DNA from 2 places in the Cupriavidus sp. 22TCCZM04-2 genome. Region 1 is predicted to be linked to the other one. Evidence: riboswitches for the same ligand, from Rfam matches in the RefSeq annotation. Region 1 holds a riboswitch; the other holds the start of a gene.
The links. A riboswitch is a leader RNA that binds a small molecule or an ion and turns the genes downstream of it on or off. The one in region 1 is predicted to bind glycine.
Positions count from the first base shown of each region.

Region 2: it holds a riboswitch for glycine, as region 1 does, so the genes downstream of both, AC3FKG_RS21200 (D-amino acid dehydrogenase) here and gcvT (glycine cleavage system aminomethyltransferase GcvT) in region 1, are expected to answer to the same signal.

Region 1 is NZ_JBYOJS010000005.1:114,985-119,219, forward strand. It holds gene AC3FKG_RS10595 (UvrD-helicase domain-containing protein) at 1-1,252, opposite strand, end outside; gene AC3FKG_RS10600 (YMGG-like glycine zipper-containing protein) at 1,530-1,766, shown strand; glycine riboswitch at 1,847-1,934, shown strand; glycine riboswitch at 1,956-2,084, shown strand; gene gcvT (glycine cleavage system aminomethyltransferase GcvT) at 2,181-3,308, shown strand; gene gcvH (glycine cleavage system protein GcvH) at 3,413-3,793, shown strand; gene gcvP (aminomethyl-transferring glycine dehydrogenase) at 3,889-4,235, shown strand, end outside.
Region 2 is NZ_JBYOJS010000015.1:105,604-109,838, reverse strand. It holds gene AC3FKG_RS21205 (sigma-54 interaction domain-containing protein) at 1-1,001, shown strand, start outside; gene AC3FKG_RS21200 (D-amino acid dehydrogenase) at 1,008-2,258, opposite strand; glycine riboswitch at 2,403-2,502, opposite strand; gene gdhA (NADP-specific glutamate dehydrogenase) at 2,680-4,023, opposite strand.

The sequences.
Region 1 (4,235 bases):
TGATGGCGCGGATGAAGGCGGGATCATCGTCGGGGTTGGCGATCAGCCGCAGGTACGCGCAGATGTCCTTGATCTCGGCCTTGTCGAAGAAGCTCTGGCCGCCGGACAGCACATACGGAATGCGCTCGCGCCGCAGGATCTGCTCGAAGAGCCGCGCCTGGTGGTTGCCGCGGTACAGGATGGCGTAGTCGCGGAACTGCGCGCGGCGCTCGAACTTGTGGGCGGACAGGCGGAACACGACGGACTCGGCCTCGTGCTCCTCGTCGTTCATCGGATGGATGGCGATCGGGTCGCCCATGCCGTGCTCGCTCCACAGCTTCTTGTCGAACAGCTTCGGGTTGTTGGCGATGACCGCGTTGGCCGCCTCCAGGATGCGCACCGTGGAGCGGTAGTTTTGCTCCAGCTTGACGACCTTGAGGTCAGGGAAATCGGTCTGCAACAGGCGCAGGTTGTCCAGCGTGGCGCCGCGCCACCCGTAGATGGCCTGGTCGTCGTCGCCCACCGCCGTGAACGCCGGCGCGCGCAGGTGCGAGCCACCCGCGAGCAGCTTGAGCAGCTGGTACTGGCACGCGTTGGTGTCCTGGTATTCGTCGACCAGGAAATAGCGCAGGCGGTTCTGCCACTTGAGCTGCACCGTTTCATTGCGCGCGAAGAGTTCGGCGGGCAGGCGGATCAGGTCGTCGAAATCCACGGCCTGGTAAGCATGCAGGGTGGCCACGTAGTTGCGATAGACCAGCGCCGCCTGGTGTTCGTCGGCGTTGGCGGCCTGCGCGATGGCGGCTTCCGGGTCGACCATGCCGTTCTTCCACAGCGAGATGGTGCCCTGCACGCTGCGGATCAGCTTCTTGTCGGTGGTGCCGAGCTGCTCCTGGATCAGGCCGAAGCAATCGTCCGAATCCATGATCGAGAACTGCGGCTTCAGGCCCACATGCTCGGCTTCCAGGCGCAGGATCTGCACGCCTAGCGAGTGGAACGTGCACACCGTGAGCTGCTTGAGCGGCAGGCGCTTGCCCTCGCGCGAGGTCTTGCCCTCCATCAGCTTGCCGATGCGCTCCTGCATCTCCTTGGCCGCCTTGTTCGTAAACGTGACGGCGGCGATATGGCGCGGCTCGAAGCCCTTGTCTTCGATCAGGTGCGCGATCTTCTGCGTGATCACGCGGGTCTTGCCCGAACCCGCGCCGGCAAGGACGAGGCAGGGCCCGTCCAGGTAGCGGACGGCTTCGGATTGGGCAGCGTTCAGGCCGTGGGTCATGCGTGGGATGTCTGGCGTGGAAGGTGCGTCGGAGGGCGGCGGAGGCGCCTGGTACGCAACATGCCGCAGCATGCCGGCGGCCGGCGCGAAGCCGGCCATGTTAACACGCCCGGCAGGGCCGTTCTGTCAGCGGAAATCGCTATTTTCTTGCTGCGGATATTACTGAAGTAACACTTGGTAAGAGCCAAAACCTGCGGCATATCGCGGCTTCTAATCGGTATGGCGGGGTGGATTCCGATCTGCCCCGGGCCCATTGAAGTCACTTCCGGAGCCAATCATGAGAACTCTACGAGCCCTTGGCAAGGCGACACTGGTAGGCGTTGCGGTAGCTGCCCTGGTGGGCGGCTGTTCCGATATGACGCCCAAGCAACGCAATACCGCAATCGGCGCCGCGGCCGGTGGCGTCGGCGGTGCCGTGCTCACCAACGGTAGTGCGGTCGGTACGCTCGGCGGCGCCGCGCTTGGCGGCGTGGTCGGTAACGTCGTGACGGACGATAATCACCACCACCGCTGATCGGCGCTGAGGCAATCGCTTACGGCAATAACGGGCGGGCCTGCCGCGTTGACAAAGGCAGGACCCTCCCGTACATTGCGCGCATCCGACCGGGAGAGCGCGCACCCGTTGCGCCGCCGAAGGGGTATCACCCGAAAACTCTCAGGCACCATGGACCGTTCGGATCGGCATGCAACATGCACACGATGCATGCCGCACTCTGGAGAGCGGCACCCGCCAGCCATGGCGAGCGTGCCCACCGAAGGGGCGCGCGAGGATCGGACCTGCTAGGCGGGGCGACCTCGTAATCTCTCAGGTATCGAGGACAGAGGGGTCATCCGCGGCAGCGGATTGCGACGCTATTCGAGCGAAGCAAGCGCTGCGGCGGATGACCCTTTTTCGTTTTCGAAACCGAGATTGCCCCCGAGGATTCCCATGACGCTCCAGGCCACGCCCCTCAACGCTATCCACCGCGCCCTCGGCGCCCGCATGGTCGATTTCGGCGGCTGGGACATGCCGGTCAACTATGGCTCCCAGATCGAGGAACACCACGCCGTGCGCACCGACGCGGGCATGTTCGACGTGTCGCATATGTGCGTCGTCGACCTCGCCGGTCCGAACACCCGCACCTTCCTGCGCGGCCTGCTGGCCAACAACGTCGACAAGCTGCAGACGCCCGGCAAGGCGCTGTACTCCTGCATGCTCGACGAGAAAGGTGGCGTGATCGATGACCTGATCGTCTATTTCTTCGCCGAGGACCGCTTCCGCCTGGTGGTCAACGCCAGTACCGCGCTGGGCGATATCGAATGGATCCGCGCGCGCAATGACGCCACCGGCAGCGGCGTGACGATCACCCCGCGCCGTGACGACGTAGCGCCAGCCGGCACGCTGCCGCTCGCCATCGTCGCCGTGCAGGGCCCGAACGCCCGCACCAAGGTATGGAGCGCCTTCCCGTCCACCCAGCCATCCGACGCCCTCAAGCCCTTCAACGCCATCGTGGTCCAGGATCCTGCCATCGGCGAGATCATGGTCGCGCGCACCGGCTACACCGGTGAGGACGGCTTCGAACTCGTGGTGCCGGCCGAGAACGTTGCCGCGGTGTGGGAGAAGCTCGACGCCGCAGGCGTGCGCCCCGCCGGTCTCGGCGCACGCGACACGCTGCGCCTGGAAGCCGGCATGAACCTGTACGGCCAGGACATGGATATCAATACCTCGCCGCTGGACGCGGGCCTGGCCTGGACCGTGGACCTGCTGAGCGAGCGCGATTTCACCGGCAAGGCGGCGCTCGCCGCCGCCGGCCAGCGCCAGCAGTTCGCCGGCCTGATCCTGCGCGACAAAGGCGGCGTGCTGCGCGCGCACCAGAAGGTCCTCACCGCTGCCGGTGATGGCGAAATCACCAGCGGCACCTTCAGCCCGTCCCTGTCGCAGTCGATCGCTTTCGCGCGCCTGCCGATGGGCGTGGCGGTGGGCGACACCGTGCAGGTGGAGATCCGCGACCGCAAACTCGCGGCGACTGTGGTTAAACTGCCGTTTGTGCGTAATGGCAAGGCACTCGTGAGCTGAGGCGGTAACGCCCCGGCCCACCTCAACGGTCGCCCATCGCGCCTGGCCCATCGACCGATGGCAGGCGCCTGAACCAAGAACAAATCTGAATCCGGAGAACCCTCATGAATTTCCCCGCTGACCTGAAATACACCGAGTCGCACGAGTGGGTGCGCGTCGAAGCCGACGGCACCCTGACCATCGGCATCACCGACCACGCGCAGGACGCGCTGGGCGATATCGTCTTCCTGGAACTGCCCGAAGTGGGCAAGTCGGTCGGCGCCGGCGACGCGCTCGCCGTGGTGGAATCGGTGAAGGCCGCTTCCGACATCTACGCCCCGGTGGCCGGCGAAATCATCGCCGTCAACGAGGCCGCCACGGCCGCGCCGGAAAGCGTGAACGCCAACGCCTTCGACGCGTGGCTGTTCAAGATCAAGCCGGCCAACAGCGACGACGTCAACGGCCTGATGTCGGCCGACGCCTACAAGGCCAGCGTCGGCGCCTGACGCCAGCCAGCCGGCCCCGCGCGGGCCGGCCACTGTATTGATGCGCGGCGGCATGGCTGACCACCTGCCACCGCGCCCCCAACGAGGTTCTTGCCATGAACGCCCCGCTTCCCATGACCGCCGCCCAAGGTAACCGGCCCACGCTGGCCGCACTGGAGGCGCGCGACGCCTTCGCCTCCCGCCATATCGGCCCCGATACGCCCGAACAGCAGCACATGCTCAAGGTGCTCGGCTACAACAGCCGCGCCGCGCTGATCGACGCCGTGATTCCCGAAGCCATCCGCCGCCGCGACGGCATGCCGATGGGCGAATTCACCGAGCCGCTGGCCGAGGAAGCCGCGCTGGCGAAGCTGCGCAAGCTGGCAGGCAAGAACAAGGTCCTGAAGAGCTTTATCGGCCAGGGCTACTACAACACGCTGACCCCGGCCGTGGTCCTGCGCAA
Region 2 (4,235 bases), on a different contig from region 1:
CCGCCACGCTGGAGCTCAAGCGCCTGGCACGCCGCGCGGCGCAGGTCGATGCGCCGGTTTTGCTGCTTGGAGAAACCGGTACGGGCAAGGAACTGCTGGCCCACGCCATTCATGCCGGGTCGCTGCGCGCCGACCGGCCGCTGGTCACCGTCAACGTCGCGGCGATTCCGGACGCGCTGCTGGAAGTTGAATTCTTCGGCGCCGCGCCCGGCGCCTATACCGGCGCGGAGCGCAAGGGACGTGTCGGCAAGTTCGAGCTGGCCGATGGCGGCACGCTGTTCCTCGACGAGATCGGCGACATGCCGCTCTCGCTGCAGGGCAAGCTGCTGCGCGCGCTGCAGGACAAGGAGATCGAGCCGATCGGCTCGAACCGCATCATCCGCTCGGACGTGCGCATCATTGCCGCGACGTCGGCCGACCTGCCCGCGCTGGTGGAGGCGGGCAAGTTCCGGGCGGATCTCTACTACCGCCTCAATGTCGTGCCGATCTGCCTGCCGCCGCTGCGCCTGCGCCAGGCGGACCTGCTGCCGCTGGCCTACGCGATCCTGGAAGAAATCTGCCGGCGCACCGAACGCGATGCGCCGGTGCTGTCCGACTCCGCGCTCGCGCTGATGGGCGAGCACGACTGGCCGGGCAATGTCCGCGAACTGCGCAACACGCTGGAACGGCTGGTGATGATGCACGACGGCGGCGAGGTCGATGCATCGATGCTGGCGCCGCTGCTTGGCCGGCGCGCGGTCACGGCACCGGCTCAAGCGCCCGCCACGCAGCCGGTGGTGACGGATACGCCAGCGCCGTTGCTGCCGCCGGCGCCGCAGGGCTACGCCGATGCCATGGCGCAGTACGAGGCCGCATTCCTGACACAGGCGCTGGCTGCCAGCCGCGGCAACGCGCCGCGCGCGGCCGCGGCCATCGGCATCAGCCGCGCGGCGTTCTACAAGAAGCTGGTGGCGCACCGCGCGGCCGGCCGCATGGCGCCGGCCGGGGCGGCGGAGGACTGAGCGAAGTCAGTGAACCGGGTGGCTGGCGGCGATGGTGTGACTGATCATCGCGGCCGTGGCGGCAGAAAGCGTCCAGCCCAGATGTCCGTGTCCCGTGTTGTAGAACACGCGCGTGGCGCGACCGCGCGCGACCCGAGGCATCATGTCGGGCATCATCGGCCGCAGGCCCGCCCATGGCACCGCCCGCGAAGTCTCGATATCGAAATTGCGCCGCACCCATGACACCAGCGGTGCGATGCGGTCCGCCCGGATATCGCGGTTGTCGCCGTTGAATTCGGCGGTGCCGGCGACGCGGAAACGGTCCACGCCCAGCCGGCTGGTCACGATCTTGGCGCTCTCGTCGAGCAGGCTCACATACGGCGCGTTCTTCACGCTGCGCGCGTCATCGAGATGCACGGTGATCGAATAGCCCTTGACCGGATAGACGTTGAGGCGGTCACCCAGCATCGCGGCGATATGGCGGCTGCCCACGCCGGCGCAGACCACTACGGCGGTTCCCTTGATTTCGTGTTCGCCGCCATCCTGCCCCGAAGCGATGGCGGCTTCCGATGCGCCCACGCGCATCGTGACGCCGTCCGGGCGCAGGTCCACGGCCTTCACGTCGACGCCGTGCAGGAACGTCACGCCAAGCCGCTCGCATGCGCGCGCCAGGCCGCGCGTGAACTTGTGGATGTCGCCGGTGGAATCGGACGGCGTGTAGTAGCCGCCGTAGTAATGGCCCTGCAGGGTCGGCTCGATCGAACGGATCTCTTCCGGCGTGACGGCGTAGCGCTCCAGGCCGCCTTCCACCAGCATCTGGTTGGTACGGCCCGCGGCCTCGAAGCTGGGGCGGTCGTGATAGAAGTGCAGGATGCCGCGGCGCTCCAGATTGAAATCGATCTGCTCGCGCTCCGCCATGTCGAACAGGTGCTGGCGCGCGGCGATGGCCAGGCGCGTGGTCTCGATGGTATTCGCGCGGTAGTTGCGGAGGTTGCCGACGAATTCACCGAGCCACGAGTACTTGTGCCACGACGGACGCGGATTGAGCAGCAGCGGCGCGTCGCGCCGCATCATCCATTTGAAGCCCTTGAGCAGCGTGCCGGCATTGTTCCAGACCTCCGCGTTGCAGGCGGAAAGCTGGCCGCCATTGGCGAATGACGTTTCCATCGCCGGATAGTGGTGACGGTCCAGCACGGTGACGCGATAGCCCTGTTTCGCGAGGGTATAGGCGGTCGTGACGCCGGTAATGCCGGCGCCGATGACGAGCATGTGAGACATGACAGATTGTCCTGAAGCAAGGATGAATTTGACCGTTGCCGGTCCCCTGCCCCATCTGTCCGTGGTACCTGAGAGCTTCGGCATGGCCAACGACCATGCCGTCCCCTTCGGTGGGCGCGAAGCGCCTCTCTCCAGATCTGTACTTGCGACGCCACAGTCCTCGGTGCCTGAGAGTTTCCGGGGCGGTTGCTCCGTCGGCGCCGGACCCGCCAAGCGGCGAGCCGGTCTCTCCTGCGATGTCGCACGACGCCGGAGGTTGATCCGGCGCCGCTTGTTTTTTGACAGGCGAGGGCCTGTCGAGCGGGATGATAGCTTGAAGATGCGGGGGTTGGTGAGTGGGGTTATCCCCCACGGCAGAGGGAGATTGGATTTTTGGGATGATTGGCTTGTCGTGCTTGGCGGCCCTCCAGGAACGACAAGATCAAATCACCCCTTGCGCCAGCATTGCATCCGCAACCTTCACAAAGCCCGCGATATTCGCGCCTTCGACGTAGTTCACATAGCCTCCGTCCTTCTGGCCATGGTGAATGCAGTTCTGGTGGATATCCTTCATGATCGCGTGCAGCTTCTCGTCGACCTCCGCGTGGTGCCACGACAGCCGCATGGCGTTCTGCGACATCTCCAGTCCCGACGTGGCCACGCCACCGGCGTTGCTGGCCTTGCCCGGCGCGTAGAGGATCTTCGCGTCAACGAAGCGGTCCACGGCTTCCAGCGTGGAAGGCATGTTGGCGCCTTCGGCCACGCAGATGACGCCATTGCCGAGCAGGGCCTCGGCGTCGTTGCCATCGAGTTCGTTCTGCGTCGCGCACGGCAGCGCCACGTCGGCGGGCACGTGCCACGGCGTGCGGCCTGCCTCGAACGTCAGGCCATGGCGCGCGGCAAAGTCAGAGAGACGGCCGCGCTCTTCGTTCTTGAACGCCATGACTTCGGCAAGCTGTCCAGCGGTCATGCCCTGCGGGTAATGCAGCACGCCGCCGGAGTCCGACAGCGTCAGCACCTTGGCACCCAGTTCGATAGCCTTTTCAGCGCCGTACTGCGCAACGTTGCCCGAGCCGGAAATCAGCACGCGCAGGCCGTCGAAGCCCATGCCGCGGCGGTGAAGCATTTCCTGCGCGAAGTACACCGTGCCGTAGCCGGTGGCTTCCGGACGCATCAGGCTGCCGCCGTACGCCAGGCCCTTGCCCGTGAACACGCAGGCGGACTGGTTCGACAGCTTCTTCATCATGCCGGCCATGAAGCCGACTTCGCGCGCACCCACGCCGATGTCGCCGGCAGGGATGTCAGTGTCCGGACCCAGGTGGCGGAACAGCTCGGTGACCAGGGCCTGGCAGAAGCGCATCACCTCGGCGTCCGACTTGCCCTTCGGGTCGAAGTCGGAACCGCCCTTGCCGCCGCCCATCGGCAGCGTGGTCAGCGCGTTCTTGAAGGTCTGCTCGAAGCCCAGGAACTTCAGCACCGACAGGTTCACCGTCGGGTGAAAGCGCATGCCGCCCTTGAACGGGCCGATGGCCGAGCTGTGCTGCACGCGGAACGCGCGGTTGACCTGCACGCGGTTCTGGTCGTCGGTCCACGCCACGCGGAACTGGATCACGCGCTCGGGTTCGACCAGGCGCTCGAGCAGCGCCTGGTCGGCATAGCGCGGGTGACGCTCGACAAACGGCCAAAGCGTCATCATGACTTCTTTCACGGCCTGCAGGAATTCGGGCTGGCCGGGGTCGCGCCGGGCTACGCCGGCCAGGAATGCGTCGAGGGAGGGAGAATTCACGGGATGTCTCTGCTGTGCTGGAAAGATCGGCCGCGCCGGATGCGTGCCCGGCTTGCGTGCCGTAAGAATTGCGCGATTCGTGGAACTACCCCGGCCAACGCAATTGTTAATACATTGACGAAATGCGATGAATGTATTAACGGGGCAACACTTTACCACCGTGAAGCGATTTCCCGACAGTCAAAACTGCTTGACCGTTACGCATGCGACCC